Regions from separate parts of the Inediibacterium massiliense genome, predicted to be linked through region 3. Evidence: a T-box and tRNA genes for the amino acid it is inferred to sense, from the RefSeq annotation. Region 3 holds a T-box; the other regions hold tRNA genes.
What was found. A T-box is a leader RNA that pairs with one kind of tRNA and senses whether it is charged. The one in region 3 lies ahead of leuS (leucine--tRNA ligase), so its partner is inferred to be a tRNA-Leu.
Positions count from the first base shown of each region.

Region 1: it has a tRNA-Leu gene. The T-box ahead of leuS (leucine--tRNA ligase) is inferred to sense a tRNA for this amino acid. The anticodon was not compared.
Region 2: it has a tRNA-Leu gene. The T-box ahead of leuS (leucine--tRNA ligase) is inferred to sense a tRNA for this amino acid. The anticodon was not compared.

Region 1 covers NZ_LN876587.1:1,456,635-1,463,804, reverse strand. Annotated here, with positions in the region: gene BN2409_RS15710 (Nif3-like dinuclear metal center hexameric protein) at 1-798, shown strand, start outside; gene BN2409_RS17400 (zinc ribbon domain-containing protein) at 866-1,585, shown strand; RNA gene rnpB (RNase P RNA component class A) at 1,649-1,992, shown strand; gene BN2409_RS15700 (FUSC family protein) at 2,151-2,642, shown strand; gene BN2409_RS15695 (hypothetical protein) at 2,691-3,665, opposite strand; gene BN2409_RS15690 (hypothetical protein) at 3,839-4,900, shown strand; gene BN2409_RS15685 (hypothetical protein) at 4,900-5,121, shown strand; tRNA gene BN2409_RS15680 (tRNA-Leu) at 5,161-5,247, opposite strand; gene BN2409_RS15675 (metal-dependent hydrolase) at 5,409-6,383, shown strand; gene BN2409_RS15670 (RNA polymerase sigma factor) at 6,501-7,091, shown strand; gene BN2409_RS15665 (anti-sigma factor family protein) at 7,106-7,170, shown strand, end outside.
Region 2 covers NZ_LN876587.1:1,442,102-1,449,271, reverse strand. Annotated here, with positions in the region: gene BN2409_RS15635 (ABC transporter substrate-binding protein) at 1-960, shown strand, start outside; tRNA gene BN2409_RS15630 (tRNA-Leu) at 1,073-1,157, shown strand; gene BN2409_RS15625 (C40 family peptidase) at 1,319-2,179, shown strand; gene BN2409_RS15620 (lytic transglycosylase domain-containing protein) at 2,225-2,761, opposite strand; gene BN2409_RS15615 (DNA polymerase IV) at 2,888-3,943, shown strand; gene BN2409_RS15610 (SPOR domain-containing protein) at 3,959-4,807, shown strand; gene rsxC (electron transport complex subunit RsxC) at 5,053-6,375, shown strand; gene BN2409_RS15600 (RnfABCDGE type electron transport complex subunit D) at 6,393-7,170, shown strand, end outside.
Region 3 covers NZ_LN876587.1:855,701-862,870, forward strand. Annotated here, with positions in the region: gene yhbY (ribosome assembly RNA-binding protein YhbY) at 1-21, shown strand, start outside; gene nadD (nicotinate-nucleotide adenylyltransferase) at 148-801, shown strand; gene yqeK (bis(5'-nucleosyl)-tetraphosphatase (symmetrical) YqeK) at 815-1,384, shown strand; gene BN2409_RS12660 (LCP family protein) at 1,404-2,666, shown strand; gene BN2409_RS12665 (calcium/sodium antiporter) at 2,791-3,792, shown strand; gene rsfS (ribosome silencing factor) at 3,828-4,178, shown strand; T-box leader at 4,221-4,397, shown strand; gene leuS (leucine--tRNA ligase) at 4,472-6,931, shown strand; gene BN2409_RS12680 (RidA family protein) at 6,958-7,170, shown strand, end outside.

The DNA.
Region 1 (7,170 bases), 600 kb from region 3:
AAGGGCGGAACAAGTGATGTATTAGCTCAAAGTCTAAATTTAGTAGGGGTAGTTCCTCTCGTGAAAACCCATGAAGAAAAATATTTGAAATTAGTAGTCTATGTGCCAAAAGATTATGTAGAAAAAGTAGGAGAAGTTATGTGTACTTATGGGGCAGGTCATGTAGGAAATTATAGTCATTGCACTTTTAGAAGTGAAGGGATTGGAACTTTTATGCCATTAGGAGGAACAAATCCCTTTATAGGCAGCCAAGGGAATATAGAAAAAGTATGTGAACATAGGTTAGAAAGTATTGTATCGAAAAAAGATCTACATAAAATTATTGAAAATATGATCAAAGCACATCCTTATGAAGAAGTAGCATATGATATTATTCCTTTAGAAAATAAAATTCATTATGAGGGATTAGGAAGAGTAGGGCAATTAGAAAAAAATATGACTTTGTCTATGCTTTGTAAAACAATAAAAGAAAAATTGAATATGAAAACAATAAAATTTATAGGAAATCCACAGAAAGAAATAAAAAAAGTAGGACTTTGTACAGGAAGTGGAGCAGAGTTTATTGATGATGCATATAAAGTTTCATGTGATTGCTATATTACAGGAGATGTAAAATACCATGATGCTCAATATGCCAATGAGCTAGGCATGGCAGTTATTGATGCTGGTCATTTTGAAACAGAAAATATTATTTGTAGACCGCTATTTGAAACATTAAAAGATCATATGCAAATGAATCAATACAATGTAGAAATATTATTAAGTGATGAGGATATTAATCCATTTAAAACCATATAAGAATAGGCATAGTCTATTCTTATATGGTTTTTATTTTGTAAGAATCATTTTAGAAAGGGTGAATGATATGAATCAAAAAAAATATTTATGGAAATTGCAAGAAGTAGAAACAAAAATAAAGAAAAAGAAAAAAGAAATAGAATATATTAAAAGAGATGAAGATCTTCATAAAAAAGTAGATGAATATAAAAATTTAAAAGAGCTTTATGAAGATAAGAAAAATGAAAAAGAAAAAATTCAAAATATATTATACAAAGAAGAAAAAAAGGGAAAAGAAATTTCTTATGAGGAAAAAGAAATCAAAGAAAAATTGTATGGAGGAAGTATAAAAAATCCAAAGCAATTAGAATCTTTATATGAAGAAGAAGAAAAAATAAAAGAAACTATAGCCAAAATGGAACAAGTCATATTAGAATATATGGAAGCCTTATATAAAATAGAAGAAGAAATGAAAGAGATGAGTATGAAAGGAAGAAAATTAGGATGTGAAATCAAAGAACGAATCCATAAAAATAAAGTAGAAGTAGAAAAACTAAAAAAAGAAATACAACAAGAGATACAAGAAAGAAAAGAGCTTATAGAAACAATAGATGAGAATGATTTGAAAGTGTATCAAGATGTAAAGGACAAAAAAAATCATCCTATTGCTTTGTTGGTTCACGAAAATATTTGTACGGGATGCCATATGGATGTATCGATTATGACCGTACAAAATTTAAAAAAAGATAAACTAACTTTGTGCGAAAACTGTGGAAGAATATTAATTGCATCTAACGATTTACAATAATTGGATTTTGACAAAGAATATAATTTATGATAATATATCACTTGTAACGAAAAATAAATATTTCGAGTAAGTCAGATGATCGCGGCTCATGCTATGCATGAACGAGGAAAGTCCGAGCTCCGTAGGGCAAGGGTGCTGGGTAATACCCAGTGGAGGTGACTCTAAGGAAAGTGCAACAGAAAGAAACCGCCAACTTTTGTTGGTAAGGATGGAAAGGTGAGGTAAGAGCTCACCAGAGGCTAGGCGACTAGTCTGCTATGTAAACCCCACCCGGAGCAAGACCAAGTAGGGATAAAAAAGCGGCTGCCCGTCGCGTCCCGTGGTAGGTCGCTTGAGTCTACTGGCAACAGTAGACCTAGATAGATGATCATTTAATACAGAACTCGGCTTATAGATTTGCTCGATTATATATCATGGAAACTCAATGCTTTTAAGGCGTTGAGTTTTCTTTGCTTAGGAAGATTTAGAATAGAAAGTTTGTATAGTTTTATTTTGAATATATGAAGTAGTTATGGTACAATAACAATGCTCATATAATAAGGAATAGAAAGGTAGAAAACATATTATGGTAAAAATAGGCTCTCGTAATATTAAAACAGCAATCTCAGTCGCTATATGTATGCTTATATTTCAACTATTACATAGACCACATCCATTCTATGCTTGTATTGCAGCAGTGGTGTGCACAAAACCATCTATTCATAATTCTTTGGTAATGGGAAAAAATAGGATGATCGGAACGATCTTAGGAGGAATAGTGGGGCTTTGGTTTTCTATGGTTGTGGACAGTACTCCTTTAATTTGTGGAGGAGGGATTATGTTGGTGATTTATTTATGTAACATATGCAAGCAAAATGATTCTGTAGTGATTGCATGTATAGTTTTTATATCTATTATGACCAACCTCAGAGATTCTTCGTCTATTGTATATGCCGTCAATAGAGTTTTAGATACTTCTATAGGAATTGCTGTCAGTGTAGTTATAAATAGTTTTTTAAAACTAGAAAAATTTCAAGAATACTATATAGATATTAAAGAAAATATGTTATCTAAATAGTTGTTATGTAAATCCAAGGTATTTTACCTTGGATTTTGTGTTTTATTTTTAGCAGTCTTCATCTTCAGAAGTTTCTACTGGAGCTGTTTCTGTTTGTTCTTCTACTTCTTGTCTGCAGGGTTTTCTTTTATCGTCTATTTGATTTGGGAATAGTTGAGGGAATGTTGTGCATATTGGTGATGTGTCTGCTTCAAGTACAGGGAATCCTGTAGATAAAACACAAAGTTGAACAGGGACAATAATTTTCTTTTCGCAAGTTACACATAAAGCGATAATTAAGTTTACACAAACTGCTCCTGTAGTAGGATCAATACTAAAGTCTCTTAAGATACTATTGGTTGCAAGTCTAGTTTCGCAATCAATATTACAGAATTCAGTAAATCTTGGTAAGAATGCTGTATCAAATACAGATGGCATACATAATTCAAAGAAGTTTGTGAGTAAAAGAGGGGCGCTGTCTCTTGCAATAGGAACATTTGCTGCAAGTGTAATTTCACATTCTTTATCACAATGATCTGTATAAAGCACATCAATTTCAATTACTACATTTCCAGTGATTTCAACATTTTGTGTTCCAAATATAGGAGTTCCTTTAAATTCATTATCACATGTTTCTGTGTTTGTATAAAGAATTTTTTCTGATCTAGTGCCATCTGGACCTATTACTTTTATAGGTTTTCCACATCCATCTTCAACAAAATCTGCTCCAGAAACAGTTGTAATGGGTTTTACTTTTAGATTTCTTTCGTCGTTTATATTTTCAGGATTAAAAAACTTTCTGCATCGAATGTCTAAAACTCTTGTGATTCTTGAATTTCTACCTAAATTAGGTTGAAGAGGTTGACAAGAAATTGTTCTTAACCCTTGTAAATTAAATAACGCAGCATCATAAACTTTTTGAACATATACAGGTTCAGCTACAACATTTCTAAGTGACCCATCAAAATGACATCCAGTAGTTGCAGTACAACATTTATCACTAATAGAAAGACTTATTGGTCTTGTATTACTATTACATCCCATAGTTTTAACCTCCTTTTATATTCTGAGATAATCTTCTCTCAATGCTAGTATATTCATGACAAAAAATTTGTGTGACATTCATTCAATAGATTTTGTCATATATTTTGATTTTAAAAATATGATAGTAAGAGAAAAATCTAAACTTATGAAATTTGCAATTAGGTGGTGAGAGAATGCCATTTTCAAATCAAAAAAATATTTTAATGCATGATGAAGTAGGAAATTTACACAGTTTTCAAGAAGAAAAAGAAAAAATAATATACACATATTTTGATAAACAATTAGGCGAATATAAAAAAGAAGTATTGATAGAAAATAGCAGCGGAGAATTTGATGCAAGTATGGACGAAAAAGATTTGTACATGGTCTATCAAAATACAAAAGGTGAGATTATACTTATGACTTTTAAAAAAGGAATATGGTATGAAAATTCTTTAGGAGGAGATGTAAGTCTAAAAGTTTTTAACTTAAACATTGTATTGTGTACAGGAAAAGTGCATATTGTTTATTGCGTGAAAGCACAAGAAAATTCCATGTGTTATAGAATTTATCACCATTATTGTGAAAATCAAGAATGGAGAAGTTTTGTAGTAGAAGATATTGAAATTCAAAAATTTTTAAATCCATTTCAATTGATTGACTATGAAAATAAGTTAGTCATTGGTTTTTATCAGCTTATAAAGGGGTATGAACAAATATTTATAAAAGAATTTGATATACAAAAACAACAGTGGAACCCTTCTATACAATTAACATGGTCTAGTTGTGAAAAATTATATTTAAATTTACTCATGACTCATGAGGAGTTAATTCATGTGACATATTCTTCATATGTAGATGGAAATTTAATCATTAAGTACGAAAAATATAAACTAGAACAAGATCAAGCTATTAAAAAAATTGAACATATTTTATCTAATCCTGCAAATTGTTCTTATCCATTATTTGTAAAAGAGAAGGATAAACTTTGGACCATATGGACCGAATATGATCAAGTGGTTAGTAGTTTTTCTATAGATGAAGGAATTACATGGAGTGAGCCTTACTTGTGGAAGGAGTCTAAAGAAATATTGTTCTTTCAATATAAATATTATACAAATTATGAAAAAATCAAAGAAAATTATCAGCTTTGTTATGCTTTTGGGAAAGCATATCCTGAATTTTCGTTTATAGGATTTGGACCTTTAGAAAAGGCACAAGAAATTCCTATAAAAAAAAAGAGGAGGTATCGATAATGGAAGGTGAAGAAAGAACAAAAATAGAAGAAAAAGTAGAAAAAAAGGAAAAACAAAAGGTAGAAGGTGTATACATAAAAGAAAATGAATTTAAAAAACTAAATGAAGATGTAAAAAGAATTTCAGAAGAAATGAAAAAATTAGAAGAACTTCATGAAAGAGTGCAGTATATAGAGGAATATCTAAGTAGGAGAAGAGGGCTGTTTGGGAGAAGAATATAGAAAAAACCTAGGTTTGATAACCTAGGTTTTTTTATTGATTGGTGCCGAAGGCGGGGGTCGAACCCGCACGATGTTGCCATCACTGGATTTTGAGTCCAGCGCGTCTGCCAATTCCACCACTTCGGCTTGTGACAAGAATTATAATACCATATATATATACAAAGTGCAATAGAAATTTTTAAAAATTATCTTCAATAACAAAATTCTTGTTGAAGATATAAAAAGATTATGGTAAACTAAATTGATGTATATGAAATGAAAACAAAATATAAAATAGATAATAGTGAATGATTAGAAAGGAAGGTGGAAAAATGGATCCACTTACACATGGAGTCATTGGACTTGCAATATCTGCATTTAGCGGAGATCCTGTAAGTCTTACAAATCCTATATCCTTAGGATGTGCTATTGGAGCTATGTCGCCAGATATTGATATTATTGCGAAAGTAAAAGGTGATTATACCTATTTAAAACATCATAGAGGTATTTCTCATTCTCTGCCATCTTTAATAGGGCTTGCGGTAATCATTACAATAGGGTTATCTTTTTTCGTTCAATTTCAATTTTTACAAGTGCTATTTTGGACATTTGTTGGATGTTTATCCCATACGGTATTTGATATTTTAAATTCTTATGGAGCAAAATTATTTATGCCTTTTACAAAGAAAAAATCTATGATAGGAATTTTAATGCTTTATGACCCTGTAATTACGTTATTGTGTATATTGCTTATTTTTGTAAAGGAAAAGTCATTTCTTTTTTATAGCTTGACCGGGGTTACATTCTTCTTGTATTTAGGATTTAGATATGCTATGAAGGTATATGCAAAAAAAATTGTAAAAGAATATTATCAAAATGGATATAAAATTATAGATATTAATATTTTGCCAGCACTTATGGCTTTTCACAAATGGGATTTTATTGTAAGTACTACTACGTATCATCTAGTAGGCCAAGTAAATTTTGTAAATGGAAAGGTTTTTGAAAGAAAGAAATTTAAAAAACCTCAAGATGAGGTAGTAGAAATGTTCCAACAAACAAATGTAGGAAAATATTTCAAAGAATTTACTCCTATTTATCATGTGGTACAATTAGAAAAGAAAGATAATATTATATTAAAATCTATTGATCTTCGATATTATTTCAAAAATAATTTTATGCATCATGCTACAGTTGTATACGATCAAGAAAAGCATATAGTTGAATCTTTTTTTCATCCTTATCATATTACTAAAAATATTCCTGTAATGGAAACAAGATAGAATCTACTGTATAAGTAGGTTCTTTATTTTTTAGAAATAATATGAGCAAATATGGAACTTTTTATAAAAAGTTTCGTCTTATTTATAGGGATTTTTATGAGGAAAGGAGGGACTTTAGTGCAGGAGAAAAGTCTTATACATAAAAGTCAAAAAGGACACATAGAAAGCTTTGAAATTTTAATTCAAAATCATCAAAAACTTGCTTTTAATATTGCTTATAGAATGCTTGGAAATATAGAAGATGCGAAGGATGCTACACAAGATGCTTTTATAAAAGCATATAAAAATATTGACAAATTTAAAGAAGAAAGCACTTTTTCTACTTGGCTTTATAAAATTGTTACAAATACTTGCTTAGATGTATTAAGAAAGAAAAAGAAAATGAAAATTTATTCTTATGATCAGAAGTTAGAAACAGAAGATGGAAATATTTTAAGAGAAATACCAGACGAAAAAAATACTCCAGAGAAAATAATTGAAAAAAATGAAATTCAAAGACATATACAAAAGGCTATTGATTCTTTATCGGAGAATCATAGATCTGTGATTATACTAAGAGATATACAAGGTTTTTCATATGAAGAAATTGGGAGAATATTGAATTGTTCTGAAGGAACTGTTAAATCAAGACTCAATAGGGCAAGACAAGCTTTAAAGAAGATCATAACATCAGAGGAACTTTTCCATAAAGATTACGTCAAAATATAGGAAGGAGGGATCATATGAATTGTCTACAAATACAAGAAATGATTTCTTTATATATAGATGATCAATTAGATGAGTGGAC
Region 2 (7,170 bases), 590 kb from region 3:
GAATTAGTCGTAAATGATCAGTATTGGGGTAAAAAACCTTATATATCATCTATTTTAGCAAAAAAAGTACCAGATAAAGAAGCGGCACTTACTACTGTAGAGGCAAATGAAGGAGATGTAGCAAGTGCTATGAATTTTGATTGGGAAAAATATAGTGAAAATAAGGATTTAAAGATTTATGAGTATGTTACTCAAGAATATGAATTTTTAGGGTTTAATTTTAGAAATACGCTTCTTGCAGATAAAAAAATGAGAAAAGTTTTTGCTTATACCATTGACAGACATGATCTGATAGATGAAGTGTATTTAGGACATGCAACTTTAGTAGATGTCCCTATTTCCCCTTCTTCTTATTTGTATCAAGAGGAACAAAAAAAATACGGAAAAGATCTTGCAAAAGCAAAAAATTTATTGAAAGAATTAGGATGGATTAAAAAACAGAATAACTCTTATTTAGAAAATGAAACTGGACAAAATTTGAAAATTTCTATATTGGTTAATGAAGAGAACATACAAAGAGTAAAAGCAGCAGAAGGAATAGCATCTGATTTAAAAGAGATCGGTATAGATGTATCTATTCATGCAGTGAATTTCAAAGAATATGAAAGAAAAATTTATGCAGGTCAATTTGATTTATTATTAGGAGGATGGAAACTTTTAGAAAATGAAAATTTAAGCTTTTTATTTCACTCAAGTTATATAAGAAGTACAAATTTTATACAATATAGTAACCCTAATATGGATCAGATTTTAAATGAAATGGCAGGAATACAAGATGAAGCGTTAAGAAGAAAGAAATATGAAAAGTTTCAAAAACTATTTGTAGAAGAAATACCTTATTTGAGCTTGTATTTTAAAAATAGTTCTATTATTGTACGAGGTCGAGTAAAAGGAGACATTTTACCAACAAATTCAAATATTTATAACAATATTGAGAATTGGTATATTCAACAAAAATAATAAAAATTTGTTAATGCAAGTAGTTCTCATGGGAAATTGGAAATTTTTTAAAAAAATATTGACAATATATAAAAAGTTGATTATACTATCTAAGTAATATAATTATAAAAAGGCGAGAGTGCTGGAATCGGCAGACAGGCACGTTTGAGGGGCGTGTGTCTTATGGCGTACGGGTTCAAGTCCCGTCTCTCGCACCAATAAGCATATAACTACTCTTAAAGAGTAGTTTTTTTATTGCGATTTTTTTCTAAAAAAAGAAGGATTTCTAAAAAATATGTAGAATATAGTAAAAGTCAAATTAAATTCGTAAACATCAAACAATAAGAATTATAAATAATAAACAATAGGGGGGCGAAAAATGATAAAATGGATCAAGCCTGTAGCTGTTACTATGATGATAGGAGCTTTTACTTTTGGAATGGGATCTTTTTCTTATGGACAAGGAATAGGAACGGTTACAGGGACATCTGTTAATGTAAGACAACAGCCAAGTACAGATGCACAAAAGATTATTAGTTTAAAAAATGGAGATAATGTTCAAATTATGAATGATAAAGGAGATTGGTATCAAATTTCTTTTGATAATAAAGAGGGCTGGATTCATAAAGATTATGTAAAAGCAAAAATGCAAATCACAGGAAATGGTGTAAATTTAAGAGTAGCGCCTTCTACTGATTGTGAGGTATCAGGAACTTTAAGTGGAGGAACACTTGTAGAAGTAAAAAGTACTGAACAAGATTGGTATGCAGTACAAACAGAAGATGGACAAATTGGATGGGTTTATAGCAAATATGTGGGAGAAGTAAAAAATGAGCCGGTTGTGTCGAGAGGAAGTCATAATGTTCAAGTGGACAAGCTTCTTCAAACAGCTATGAGTTTAAGAGGAAAACCATATTCTTATGGATCTAATGGACCAAATGCATTTGATTGCTCTGGATTTACATCTTATGTATATAGACAAAATGGCATTAAAATTGATAGGGATTCAAGAAGTCAAGCTACAAATGGAGTAAAGGTATCAAAAGAAGAACTTCAAAGGGGAGATTTAGTATTTTTTGATACATCTGATAATGGTAGTATCAATCATGTAGGAATATACATAGGAAATGGAAATTTCATTCATGCTTCATCAGGAAAAGCAGGGTCTGTAACTATATCGGGGTTAGATGATTCTTTTTATAGACATAGATATATTACAGCTAGAAGAATTTTAAAATAAAAAAAGCGGATATAAAAACATCCTACTAATTTTAGTAGGATGTTTTTATTCATATATATTTTTAAGAGATAAAACTTTTTTGACATAATTTTGTGTCTCGTTAAAGGGAGGTATTCCATTATATTTTTCTACATTGGAAGGACCTGCATTGTATGCTGCTAAAGCAAGGGAGGTATTTCCATTATATTGATCTAAAAGATTCTTGAGGTATTTGGTTCCTCCATATATATTTTGTACAGGATCCCATGGATTAGAAACTCCAAGACCCTTTGCAGTATCAGGCATAAGTTGCATAAGTCCTTGTGCACCTACTTGTGATTTGGCATATGGATTAAAAGATGATTCAGCATGAATCACTGCCTTGATTAAACTGGCGTCTATATTATATTTTTTAGCTACAGTTTCTATAATTGTTTCATATTTTTTATGATCTAAATTTGAAGTTTCTTCTATTTGGTTATTGAATACATCTTCAAAATTAGTAGAAGAATTAGTATGGATTAAATTTACACCAGATGGTAATCTACTTTGTATATCAGCCAATTTTTGATTAAATATGGACTGAACAGAATTAATTTTCATGGTAAAGACTCCTTTTGATATTTTTATAAGATATAAGAAAAGTGTAAGTTGGTTTCTTATTATCTATATCGGATATTTGATACAATATATTTAGAAAAAGATAAAACAATTTAGTGAGGGATGAATATGGAAAGAGACATTATTCATATTGACATGGATGCTTTTTATGCATCTATAGAACAAAGGGATCATAAGGATTATAGAAATAAGCCTATTGCAGTAGGAGGAGATCCAAAAGAAAGAGGAGTTGTTTGTACAGCCTCTTATGAGGCTAGAAAATATGGTGTTAGGTCTGCTATGCCTTCCAAGCAAGCTAAAAAACTATGTCCACACTTAATTTTTGTGCCTGTTAAAATGGAAAAATATTTAGAAGTATCCCAAAATATTCATAATATTCTTGAAGAATATACAGAATTTATTGAACCTATTTCTATAGACGAAGCTTTTTTAGATGTAACGGGAGGAGATCCTATATTCATTGGACAGGAAATCAAAAAAAGAATACAAGATGAAATAGGAATTACAGCTTCGGTAGGGATATCTATTAATAAATATTTAGCAAAACTTGCATCTGATTATGAAAAACCAAATGGTTTTACTATTATTAAAAAAGATGAAATAGAAAAATTTTTAGGGCCTTTACCTATTAGAAAATTATGGGGAGTGGGGCCTAAGACAGAAAAAGAGCTACACAAATTAGGTTTATATCATATAGAAGATATTTTAAGATATAATCCTCAAATATTGAAGAAAAAATTTGGAAAAAAAGGATTGGAATTATTTCAATATGCAAAAGGAAAAGATGATAGGAGTGTAGAAAATAAAAATAGAACAAAATCAATAGGAGAAGAAAGCACTTTAAAAAAGGATACTAGAGATTTAAAAATTTTAAAAGAATTTATAAAAAATCATTGTAAACAAATAGAGGATAGACTTAATAACAAAAAATTAACAGTAAGAACTATTACTTTAAAAATAAAATATGAGGATTTTACTTCTATTACAAGAAGTCAAACACTGCCTCATTATACAAATACATATGAAGAACTGTATCAAGTAAGTGAGATGATGCTTGTAAAAAAAATTAGTTTTGAAAAAAAGATTAGACTCATAGGAGTACAAGTATCTAACATTTTATATCCAAATGATCCTATCCAAATGAAAATAGAAGATATTTTTTAAAAGGGGGAGTGGGAAATGAGACTAAAAAGAAATAGAATAAGAAAAGAGAATGAAGGAAAAAAAATAGGGATTGTTTTTTCTTTAGGATTGTTAATTTTTTTATCTATTGGATTTGGTTTTTTGTTGACTCAGCATATTATCATACCTTCTTTTTTTAATCATCACGTACAGGAGAAAAGAATAGTGAAACAAGCCAAACCAGAGAAAATACAAGGAAAAAAAGAAGAAGAACAAGCTTCTACAAATCAAATAAACACAATGAGTTTAAAGGGGCTTGATATCTTTAGTGTTCAAATAGGAAGTTTTTCCACCAAGGAAAATGCACAGAATATGTTAGATCAGTTATATGAAAGAAAAATGCCTGGCTTTATATTGGAAGAAAAAGGATATAAAGTCATTGCTGGAGTAATGACGGATCGAAATAGTGCAGATGTTTTTATGAAAAATATAAAGGTAGACTATGAAGAAACTTTTGTATGGAGTAGAAGCATACCTGATAAAATTATTCAGTATCACAAAGACGATGAAAAGTATATACAGATTTTGAAAGAGGAAAATGAAAAATTTGTAGAAATATTAAAGAGTATTGGAAATAAAATACAAGAACAAAAAAATACAGGAAAAATACAATCATTTCAAGTAGATATAGATAGTTTAAATGAAATAGAAAAGAAAGCAAACCAAGAGAAAATTTCTAAAGATTTAAAAAAGATGCATGATGAATGGATGAATAGGATAAAAGATTTTTCAAAAGAATTGACAGAAGCTTTAAAAAATCAAGACAATCCATTGTTTGAGGTGGAAAATGTTTTTATAAAAAATTTATACAAATATTTAAAATTTATGACCGCTCATGAGAGTTAGAAGAAATTTGAATAAAAACATTAGGATTTGATTTTTAAAAAAGTAAAAAGAAAAAGCGTGAAATAAATGTGAATAAATTCTAATTTTTAAGTATATTTTGTGAATTGTAAATTAAAGACATGACTATGAAGTTTCATTGACTTTTTTAGACATAGAAGTTAATATATAATTAGCGTGCTAAGTCATCATTGCCTGTGGTTATAAATTATTTTAAATTAATTTTATGAAATAAGGGGTGAACATAAATGAATCTTTTATCCTTCAGAGGAGGGGTACATCCTCCTCACTATAAGGAAGCAACAGAAAGAATTAAAGTAGAAAAAGCAAACGAACCAACTCGTGTAGCGATCCCTCTTCAACAACACATTGGGGCTCCTTGTGAAGCTTTAGTAAAGGTTGGAGACCATGTAAAAGTAGGACAAAAAATAGGAGAAGCAAAAGCTTTTGTTTCTGCACCAATCCACAGTAGTATATCAGGTCAAGTAAAACAAATTACAAAAATGCTTACGCCCACAGGAGAAGCACAATGTATTGTTATTGAATCTGATGGTTTAAATGAAGTTCATGAAAGCGTTATACCAAAAGGAGACATTGATAGTTTATCTGGAAAAGAGATCTTAGAGATCATTAAAGAAGCAGGTATTGTAGGGATGGGAGGAGCAGCTTTCCCAACTCATGTAAAACTATCTCCTCCACCAGATAAGAAAATTGACACGATTGTCTTAAATGGTGCAGAGTGTGAACCGTATCTAACAGCTGACCACAGATTGATGTTAGAAAATCCACAAAGTATTATTTATGGATTAAAAGCAATGATGAAAGCTACAAATGTTTCTAAAGCGTATATAGGTATAGAAGATAATAAACCTGATGCCATTGAAAGCATGAAAAATGCAGCAAAAGATGAGGCATCTATTGAGGTTGTGGGTCTTAGAACAAAATATCCTCAAGGAGCTGAAAAACAACTGATTTATGCCTGTACACAAAGAGAAGTTCCATCAGGAGGACTTCCAATGGATGCGGGAGTGATTGTAAATAACGTAGGAACTGCATCAGCAATTGCTAATGCAATTCAAACTGGAATGCCTTTGATCGAAAGAATTGCAACTATTACAGGAAAAGGTATTAAAGAACCTAAAAATTTATTAATTAAAATAGGTACACCTTTTAAAGAAATCATTGAACAATGTGGAGGATACAATGGAACTGTAGGAAAACTAATCATGGGAGGACCTATGATGGGGCTTGCACAACATACAGATGAGATTCCTGCAATCAAAGGAACATCTGGTATATTAGTACTCAGTCCAGAGGAAGCAAGACTTCCTGAACCTACATCATGTATTAAGTGTGGCAAGTGTGTAGATATTTGTCCAGCTTTCTTACAACCATTATATGTAAGTGCTTATTCCCTAAAAGGTATGTATGACACAGCTGAGAAATATCGAGCTCTTGATTGTATAGAATGTGGTTCTTGTTCATTTATTTGTCCATCAAAGAGACCACTACTTCAATCCATTCGAGTAGCCAAACGAGAAATCGTAGCCAAAAAGAAAAAGAGTAAGTAATGGGAGGGAATAGGAATATGGAGAATCGACTTATTGTATCTTCGTCTCCTCATATTAGATCTAATGAGACTACAAATAAGATCATGAGAGACGTTGTTATTGCATTGTTGCCTGCAACATTAGCAGGTGTATATTTTTTTAGAATGGGAGCAGTAAAAGTAATTTTAGCAGCTGTCATTGCAGCTGTGTTAACAGAAGCTGCTGTCCAAAAAATTTGTAAAAAACCAGTTACTATTAATGACTGGAGTGCTGTTGTAACAGGATTATTATTGGCTTTTAATATTCCAGCGAGTGCCCCTTGGTGGCTTCCAGCAATAGGTTCAGTATTTGCTATTGCTATTGTAAAGCAAGTATTTGGAGGGGTAGGACATAACTTTATGAACCCAGCACTAGCTGCTCGTGCCATGCTTTTAGCTTCTTGGCCAGTACAAATGACAGCTTGGGTAAAACCAGGAACTGATGCTGTAAGTACAGCAACTCCACTAGCTATTTTAGGAGGAGAAGCAAAAGAAGCATTACCATCATTAGCAGATTTAATTATTGGGAATGTTGGTGGATGTATTGGAGAAACTTCTGCTATTTTATTAATACTTGGAGGAATTTATCTTGTATATAGAGGTGTTATTACTCCAAAGATTCCAGTTATTTATATCGCTACAGTAGCGGTTCTTACATTTATTTTTGGAGGATTTGATGCACAATTTATGATTTATCAAATCTTTGCAGGTGGTTTAATGTTAGGAGCAATCTATATGGCAACAGATTATGCTTCATCACCTGTAACACCTAAAGGTC
Region 3 (7,170 bases):
CAAATACAAATACCAAAGTAGAAATCGAGTGTATACTCGATTTTTTGCATGTGAAAGTTTTGATTCTTATTGTCAAAATTCGATAATCATATATAATAGAGTTACGAAATAAAATATAATTTTAATAAATATTCTGGAGGAGAATATATGTCAACCATACATGGATTAGATATTATTCAAAAGCCTAAAAAAGAGCATACAAAGATTGGGATTATGGGTGGAACTTTTGACCCTATTCATTATGGTCATCTTGTGATTGCAGAGCAAATCCGCTGTGAATATGATCTTGAAAAAATTATTTTTATTCCTGCAGGAATCCCGCCTCATAAAGCAGATTCTTGTTTAACAGATGGTAAGCATAGGTATTTTATGACTCTTTTAGCTACCATTACAAATCCACATTTTGAAGTATCTAAAATTGAATTAGAAAGTAATGAAATATCTTATACGATTCGTACCATAGAGAAATTGAAAAAAATATATAGAGAGGATACTGAACTTTTTTTTATTACAGGAGCAGATGCTATTTGTGAACTAGGAACATGGAAAAGTGTAGACAAACTATCGAGGTTATGTAAATTTATAGCAGCTACAAGGCCTGGAATGAATTCATCTCATGTAGATGAAAAAATTAAGGAATTAAAACAAAAATATGGCACCTGTATCAAAAAAATTGATTTACCAGCTCTGGCGATTTCTTCAACAGATATAAGAAATAGAGTGAGCAAAGGACAATCTATTAAATATTTATTACCTGAGCCTGTTGAATACTATGTTTATAAAAACAACCTATATATATAAAGAGGTGTCTAAATTGATAGATAGGAATAAAATGAAAGAGGAACTTAAACATTCATTATCTCATAAAAGGTATGTCCATTCTTTAGGAGTAGAAGAAACAGCTATAAAACTTGCACAAATTTATAATGTACCCATTGAAAAAGCATCTATAGCAGGTCTTATTCATGATTTGGCAAAAGATTTTTCTAATAATGAATTATTGCATTATGCAAAAGATTTTGATATACTACACAATGGTATATTTTCTTTTCATCCCTCATTGCTTCATGGAATGGTTGGAGCAGAACTAGCAAAGAGAAAGTTTCATATTGAAGATGAAGAAATTCTAGATGCCATTCGTTTTCATACTACAGGAAAAAAAGATATGTCTGTGCTTGAAAAAATTATTTATTTAGCTGACTATATAGAACCAAATAGATTCTTTCCAAAAGTGGAGGAATTGAGAAAGGTTGCTTTTTTAAACTTAGATGAAGGTGTTTTAAAGGCACTCGATCATACAATTCATTACGTTGTACAAAAAGGAGAACTTCTGCATCCAGATACTATTCATGCTAGAAATTTTCTCCTATTACAGAGAAAGTAATTTTGATAGGAGTGAGATTGTGAAGAAATTTTTTAAAGTACTGATCATAGCGTTTACCTGTTTTACTATTGCTATGGTTACCGGAACTTATATATTTGTTAGTAGTATTAGTAAAGGCCAAAGTTATAATGATGAAAAAATCACCAATGAGGATAAAATGCCAGAGAAAAAAGAAAGAGTAAATGTATTAGTTGTTGGGGTAGATGCCAAGGATGAGAAAGCTAGTAAAACTGCTAGAACAGACACTATGATGTTAGCAACCTTTGATCCGAATACAGAAAAGGTAGATGTGATTTCTATTCCGAGAGATACAAGAGTATTGATAAGAGGAAGAAAAGGAAAAGATAAAATTAATCATGCCCATGCCTATGAAGGGATAGATCTTTCTATGAAGGCAGTAAAGGATCTTTTAGGTGTTCCTATTCATTATTATGTTCGAATCAATTATACAGGAGTAGCAAAGATTATAGATGATATAGGAGGAGTAGAAGTAGATGTACCTATCAATATGAATTATTATGATCCAAAGGCAGATCCACCATTAAAAATCAACTTGAAAAAAGGTGTACAAGTATTAGATAGTGATAAATCCATGCAATTTTTGAGATTTAGAAAAGGGAAAAATGGCACTGGATATCCAGATGGAGATATTGGAAGAATTAATGCACAACATAATTTTTTAATGGCATTATCGGATAAATTGTTGTCTCCTAAAACGATTATAAGATTACCGAAATTATTAAGTACTTTTATTACTTATGTAGATACAAATATGTCAGTTTCTCAGATTAGTTCTTATGCATTGTATGCAAAAGATATAAAGAGAGAAGATATTCATATGGTTACCATTCCTGGAACACCTAAAATGATCAACGGAATTTCTTATTATGAACCTGATATGAAAAATATAGAAAAAATGATAGAACAAATATTTAGTGGGAACTATGAAACGAAAAAGAGTGACAATAGTTCTACAACAAATGACATGAATCAAAATAAAAATAAAAAGAAAGTTACAGTTGAGGTTTTAAATGGAGCGAATATTAATGGGTTGGCTACAAAAATAGGGAAACAATTAAAGGAAGAAGGATATGATGTTGTCAAAGTAGGAAACGTAGAAGGAATTAAGTATACTAAAACTCATATTTATGATAGAAAGAACAAAGAATCTGATGCAAAGCATATTGCAAAAATCTTAGGAGTCAAACAAATAGAAAGTGATATTCATACAGATACAAAGGTGGATATTACTATTATAGTAGGAGCAGATATGAAACAATAGCTGAAATATTTCAGCTATTGTTTCATATTTAATGAAATATACAGATTGTTTTATTTTTATTTGTAATATCTAACCAATTTTTTTTGTATATATATAGTGATATAAAATGAATTGGGAGGATATTATGGAAAACTTAATGATTTATGGATTGTTTCTAATAGGCTTAATCATGATTATCAAAGGAGGAGATTTATTTGTAGATGCAGCAGTAGAGATTGCTATGGCAACAGGGATACCTCCTATTTTAATAGGAGCAACTTTGGTGAGCTTGGCTACTACTCTACCAGAATTTTTTGTCTCTACTATTGCAACACTGAAAGGACATCCAGAAATGGCTGTAGGGAATGCTATAGGTTCTACCATCTGTAATATAGGCTTTATATTAGGAATTTGTGCATGCATTTCTCCCATCTCTATAAGACGAAGGTTTTTTAGTATAAAAGGATTTTTGATGATTGTTTCTTTAGGATGTTTTTATTTCTTTGCAATAGATAAAGTGGTTTTAAAAACTGAAGGATTCATGTTGCTATTATTATTAATTCTCTATATTATAATCAATATATTAGAAGTAAATTATAAAGGGTCTAAAACTTCAAAGGATTTACGTAAGCATATTCATAAGAAAAATATATTTTTTAATGGGATAAAATTTATTTTAGGTGGTTTTTTAGTTGTATTAGGGGCAAGACTATTAGTAGACAATGGAGTAGAAATGGCAAAGATTTTTCATATTCCAGAACAAATCATAAGTCTTACATTGATTGCTTTAGGGACTTCTTTACCAGAATTGGTTACATCAGTTACTGCAACACTAAAGGGGCATGAAGGGATATCTGTGGGAAATATAGTAGGTGCAAATGTGTTAAACATCACTATGGTGTTAGGAACTTCTTGTATGATCCCTAAAAATGGATTATACTTATCTACTAGAGATATAACTTTTTTAAATCAAAGTCTTTTACATGTTCCTCAAACTTTAGTGTTTGATATTCCATTTGCTCTTCTTTTAATGAGTATATTGGTATTATGTGGGACAATGAAGAAACAGATTGATAGAAAGCATGGAATGTTGTTATTTACAATATACGTAGTGTATATAGGATTATTGGGCGCAATTTCTTTTTAAAAGTTATTACAAAAGGTATAATTAGGAGGTTTTATATGAACACATCTAGAAAAATTGCTTGTGGTATTGCCAAATATATAGATGAGAAAAAAGGTCAAGATATTCGCATATTAGATATAAAAAATATTTCTAGTTTTGCAGATTATTTTGTCATTGCTCATGGAACTTCCACAAGACAAGTAAAAGCTATAGCAGATGAAATACAAGATCAATTAGATAAAAAAGGAATCCTCCTTGATCATAAAGAAGGATATCAAGAAGGTAGATGGATTTTATTAGATTATATTCAAGTAGTAGTACATATTTTTATAGAGGAAGAGAGAAGCTTTTATGATATAGAGAGAGTATGGAGAGATGCTATTGTAGTAGATATTGACAATCTATGAAAAAGCATTTATAATAATGATAAAATTCTATCAAAAATGATCATCAAATAAGTAATAAGAAGTAGTAAGAAGGAAAGCTTTTTCAGAGAGTCGATGGTTGGTGTAAATCGATAAAGATACCTTTTGAACTTGTCTTTATAAAATTTACTTATTGAAATCAATGAAGAGGACAATATTTGTCAATTAGGGTGGTACCGCGGGGGAATCCTCGTCCCTATGTAGGGATGAAATTTTTCTGAGGTACTTTTTTTAATACATAAAATATTATTTTAAATATATAGGAGGAAATGCAGATGACAAAATATAATTTTAAAGAAATTGAGAAAAAATGGCAGATTCATTGGGACGAAAATAAAGTATTTCAAACCAATGAAAATGAAAAAGAAAAATATTATGCATTAGAGATGTTTCCATATCCATCAGGAAAACTTCATATGGGACATGTAAGAAATTATTCTATTGGAGATGTAGTAGCTAGATTTAAAAAAATGAAAGGATATAATGTGCTACATCCTATGGGATGGGATGCATTTGGACTTCCAGCTGAAAATGCTGCTATTAAACATGGTATTCATCCAAATGAATGGACATGGAAAAATCTTGAAGAGATGCGTGAGCAATTAAAACAACTAGGTCTTAGTTATGATTGGGATCGAGAAGTGACAACTTGTCATCCAGATTATTATAAATGGACACAGTGGATTTTCTTACAATTTTATAAGCATGGTTTAGCATATAAAAAACAATATCCAGTAAATTGGTGTCCTTCCTGTGAAACAGTTTTAGCAAATGAACAAGTAGTTGGAGGAAAATGTGAACGTTGTGATAGTGTAGTAGGAAAAAAAGATTTAGATCAATGGTATTTTAAAATTACAGATTATGCAGATCGTTTGTTAAAAGATATAGACAAATTAGAAGGTTGGCCAGAAAAAGTAAAATTGATGCAAAAAAATTGGATTGGGAAAAGTATAGGAGCAGAAGTAGACTTTTCTATTGATGGACATGATGAAAAATTAAAAGTTTTTACAACTAGACCAGATACTATTTATGGTGTAACTTATATGGTATTAGCCCCTGAGCATCCATATGTGTCTCAATTTACAAAAGGAACTCAATATGAAGAAGAAGTTATAAAGTTTAAAGAAAAACTTCAACATTTATCAGAAATTGAAAGAACATCTACTAATGTAGAAAAAGAAGGACTATTCATAGGAAAATATGCTATTAATCCTGTAAGTGAAAAGAAAATCCCTATTTATATTGCAAATTATGTATTAATGGATTATGGAACAGGAGCAGTTATGGCAGTACCTGCTCATGATGAAAGAGACTTTGAATTTGCAAAAAAATATGATCTTCCTATTATTCCTGTTATAAAGGGAAAAGATGAAGAAATACAAGAGCTAAAAGAAGCTTACACTCATGAAGGTGTTATGATCAATTCAGAATTATTTAATGGACTAAATAATAAAGAGGCTCTTGTAAAAATTTCTGAATATCTTGAAGAAAAAGGGTTAGGCAAAAAAACTATTAACTTTAGATTAAGAGATTGGTTACTTTCAAGACAAAGATATTGGGGAACACCTATTCCTATAGTGTATTGTGAAGAATGTGGAGTTGTACCTGTGCCGGAGAAAGATTTACCAGTGATGCTTCCAACAGATGTAGTTTTCTCTGGAAAAGGAGAATCTCCTCTTACAACAAGTAAAGAGTTTGTTTATACAGAATGCCCAAAATGTGGTAAAAGAGCAAGAAGAGAAACAGATACAATGGATACTTTTGTAGATTCTTCTTGGTATTTCTTAAGATATACAGATGCAAAAAACCAAGAAGAAATATTTAAAAAAGACAATGCAAAATATTGGATGGGAGTAGATCAATATATTGGTGGAGTAGAACATGCTATACTGCATCTATTATATGCTAGATTTTTTACAAAGGTACTTTATGATTTAGGATATTCTCCTATAGAAGAACCATTTGACAATCTTTTGACACAAGGAATGGTATTAAAAGAAGGAACAAAGATGTCAAAATCTAAAGGAAATGTAGTCAGTCCGGAGGAAATTATAAAAACATATGGAGCGGATACAGCAAGATTATTTATTTTATTTGCAGCTCCACCAGAGAGAGATCTTGAATGGAGTGATACAGGAGTTGAAGGATGCTTTAGATTTTTAAATAGAGTGTGGAGAGTAGTAGATGAATTAAAAGATTTTATTGGAACTGAAAAAGAAATAGGTTCTTTAAAGGAAGAAGATAAAAATTTAGAATATATGATTCATACAACGATTAAGAGGGTTACAGAGGATATTGAAGAAAGATTTAACTTTAATACAGCTATTAGTGCTATAATGGAGTTAGTAAATGAAATTTATAAATATAAAGAGCTAGGAGAAAGTTGCAATAAGCCTCTATTAAGACAAGGACTAGAAACTATTATTATTCTATTATCTCCTTTTGCACCTCATATGACAGAAGAATTATGGCAAAATATAGGAAATAACGTTAGTGTCCATGAACAAATGTGGCCAACTTATGATGTAGGGGCTACTTTAAAAGACCAAGTAGAAATGGTTATTCAAATCAATGGAAAAGTTCGTGATAAAATAGAAGTTTCATCTAATGCTACAAAAGAAGAATTAGAAAAAGAAGCACTTTCAAATGAAAAAATTAGTGCATTGATAGAAGGAAAAACATTGATAAAGGTAATTGTAGTTCCTAAAAAATTAGTCAATATTGTAATTAAATAAACTAAATCATTTTTAGGAGGGGTATTATGGAAAAATCTATGATTCATACGAATAACGCTCCAGAGGCAATAGGACCTTATTCACAAGCAGTAAAGGTAGGAAATTTTGTATTTACATCAGGACAGCTTCCTGTAGACCCTAAAACAGGAGAATTGATAAGGGGAGACATTCAAAAGGCTACAAGACAATCCCTTGAAAATGTAGCAGCTATTTTAAAAGAAGCAGGTACAAGTATGGAC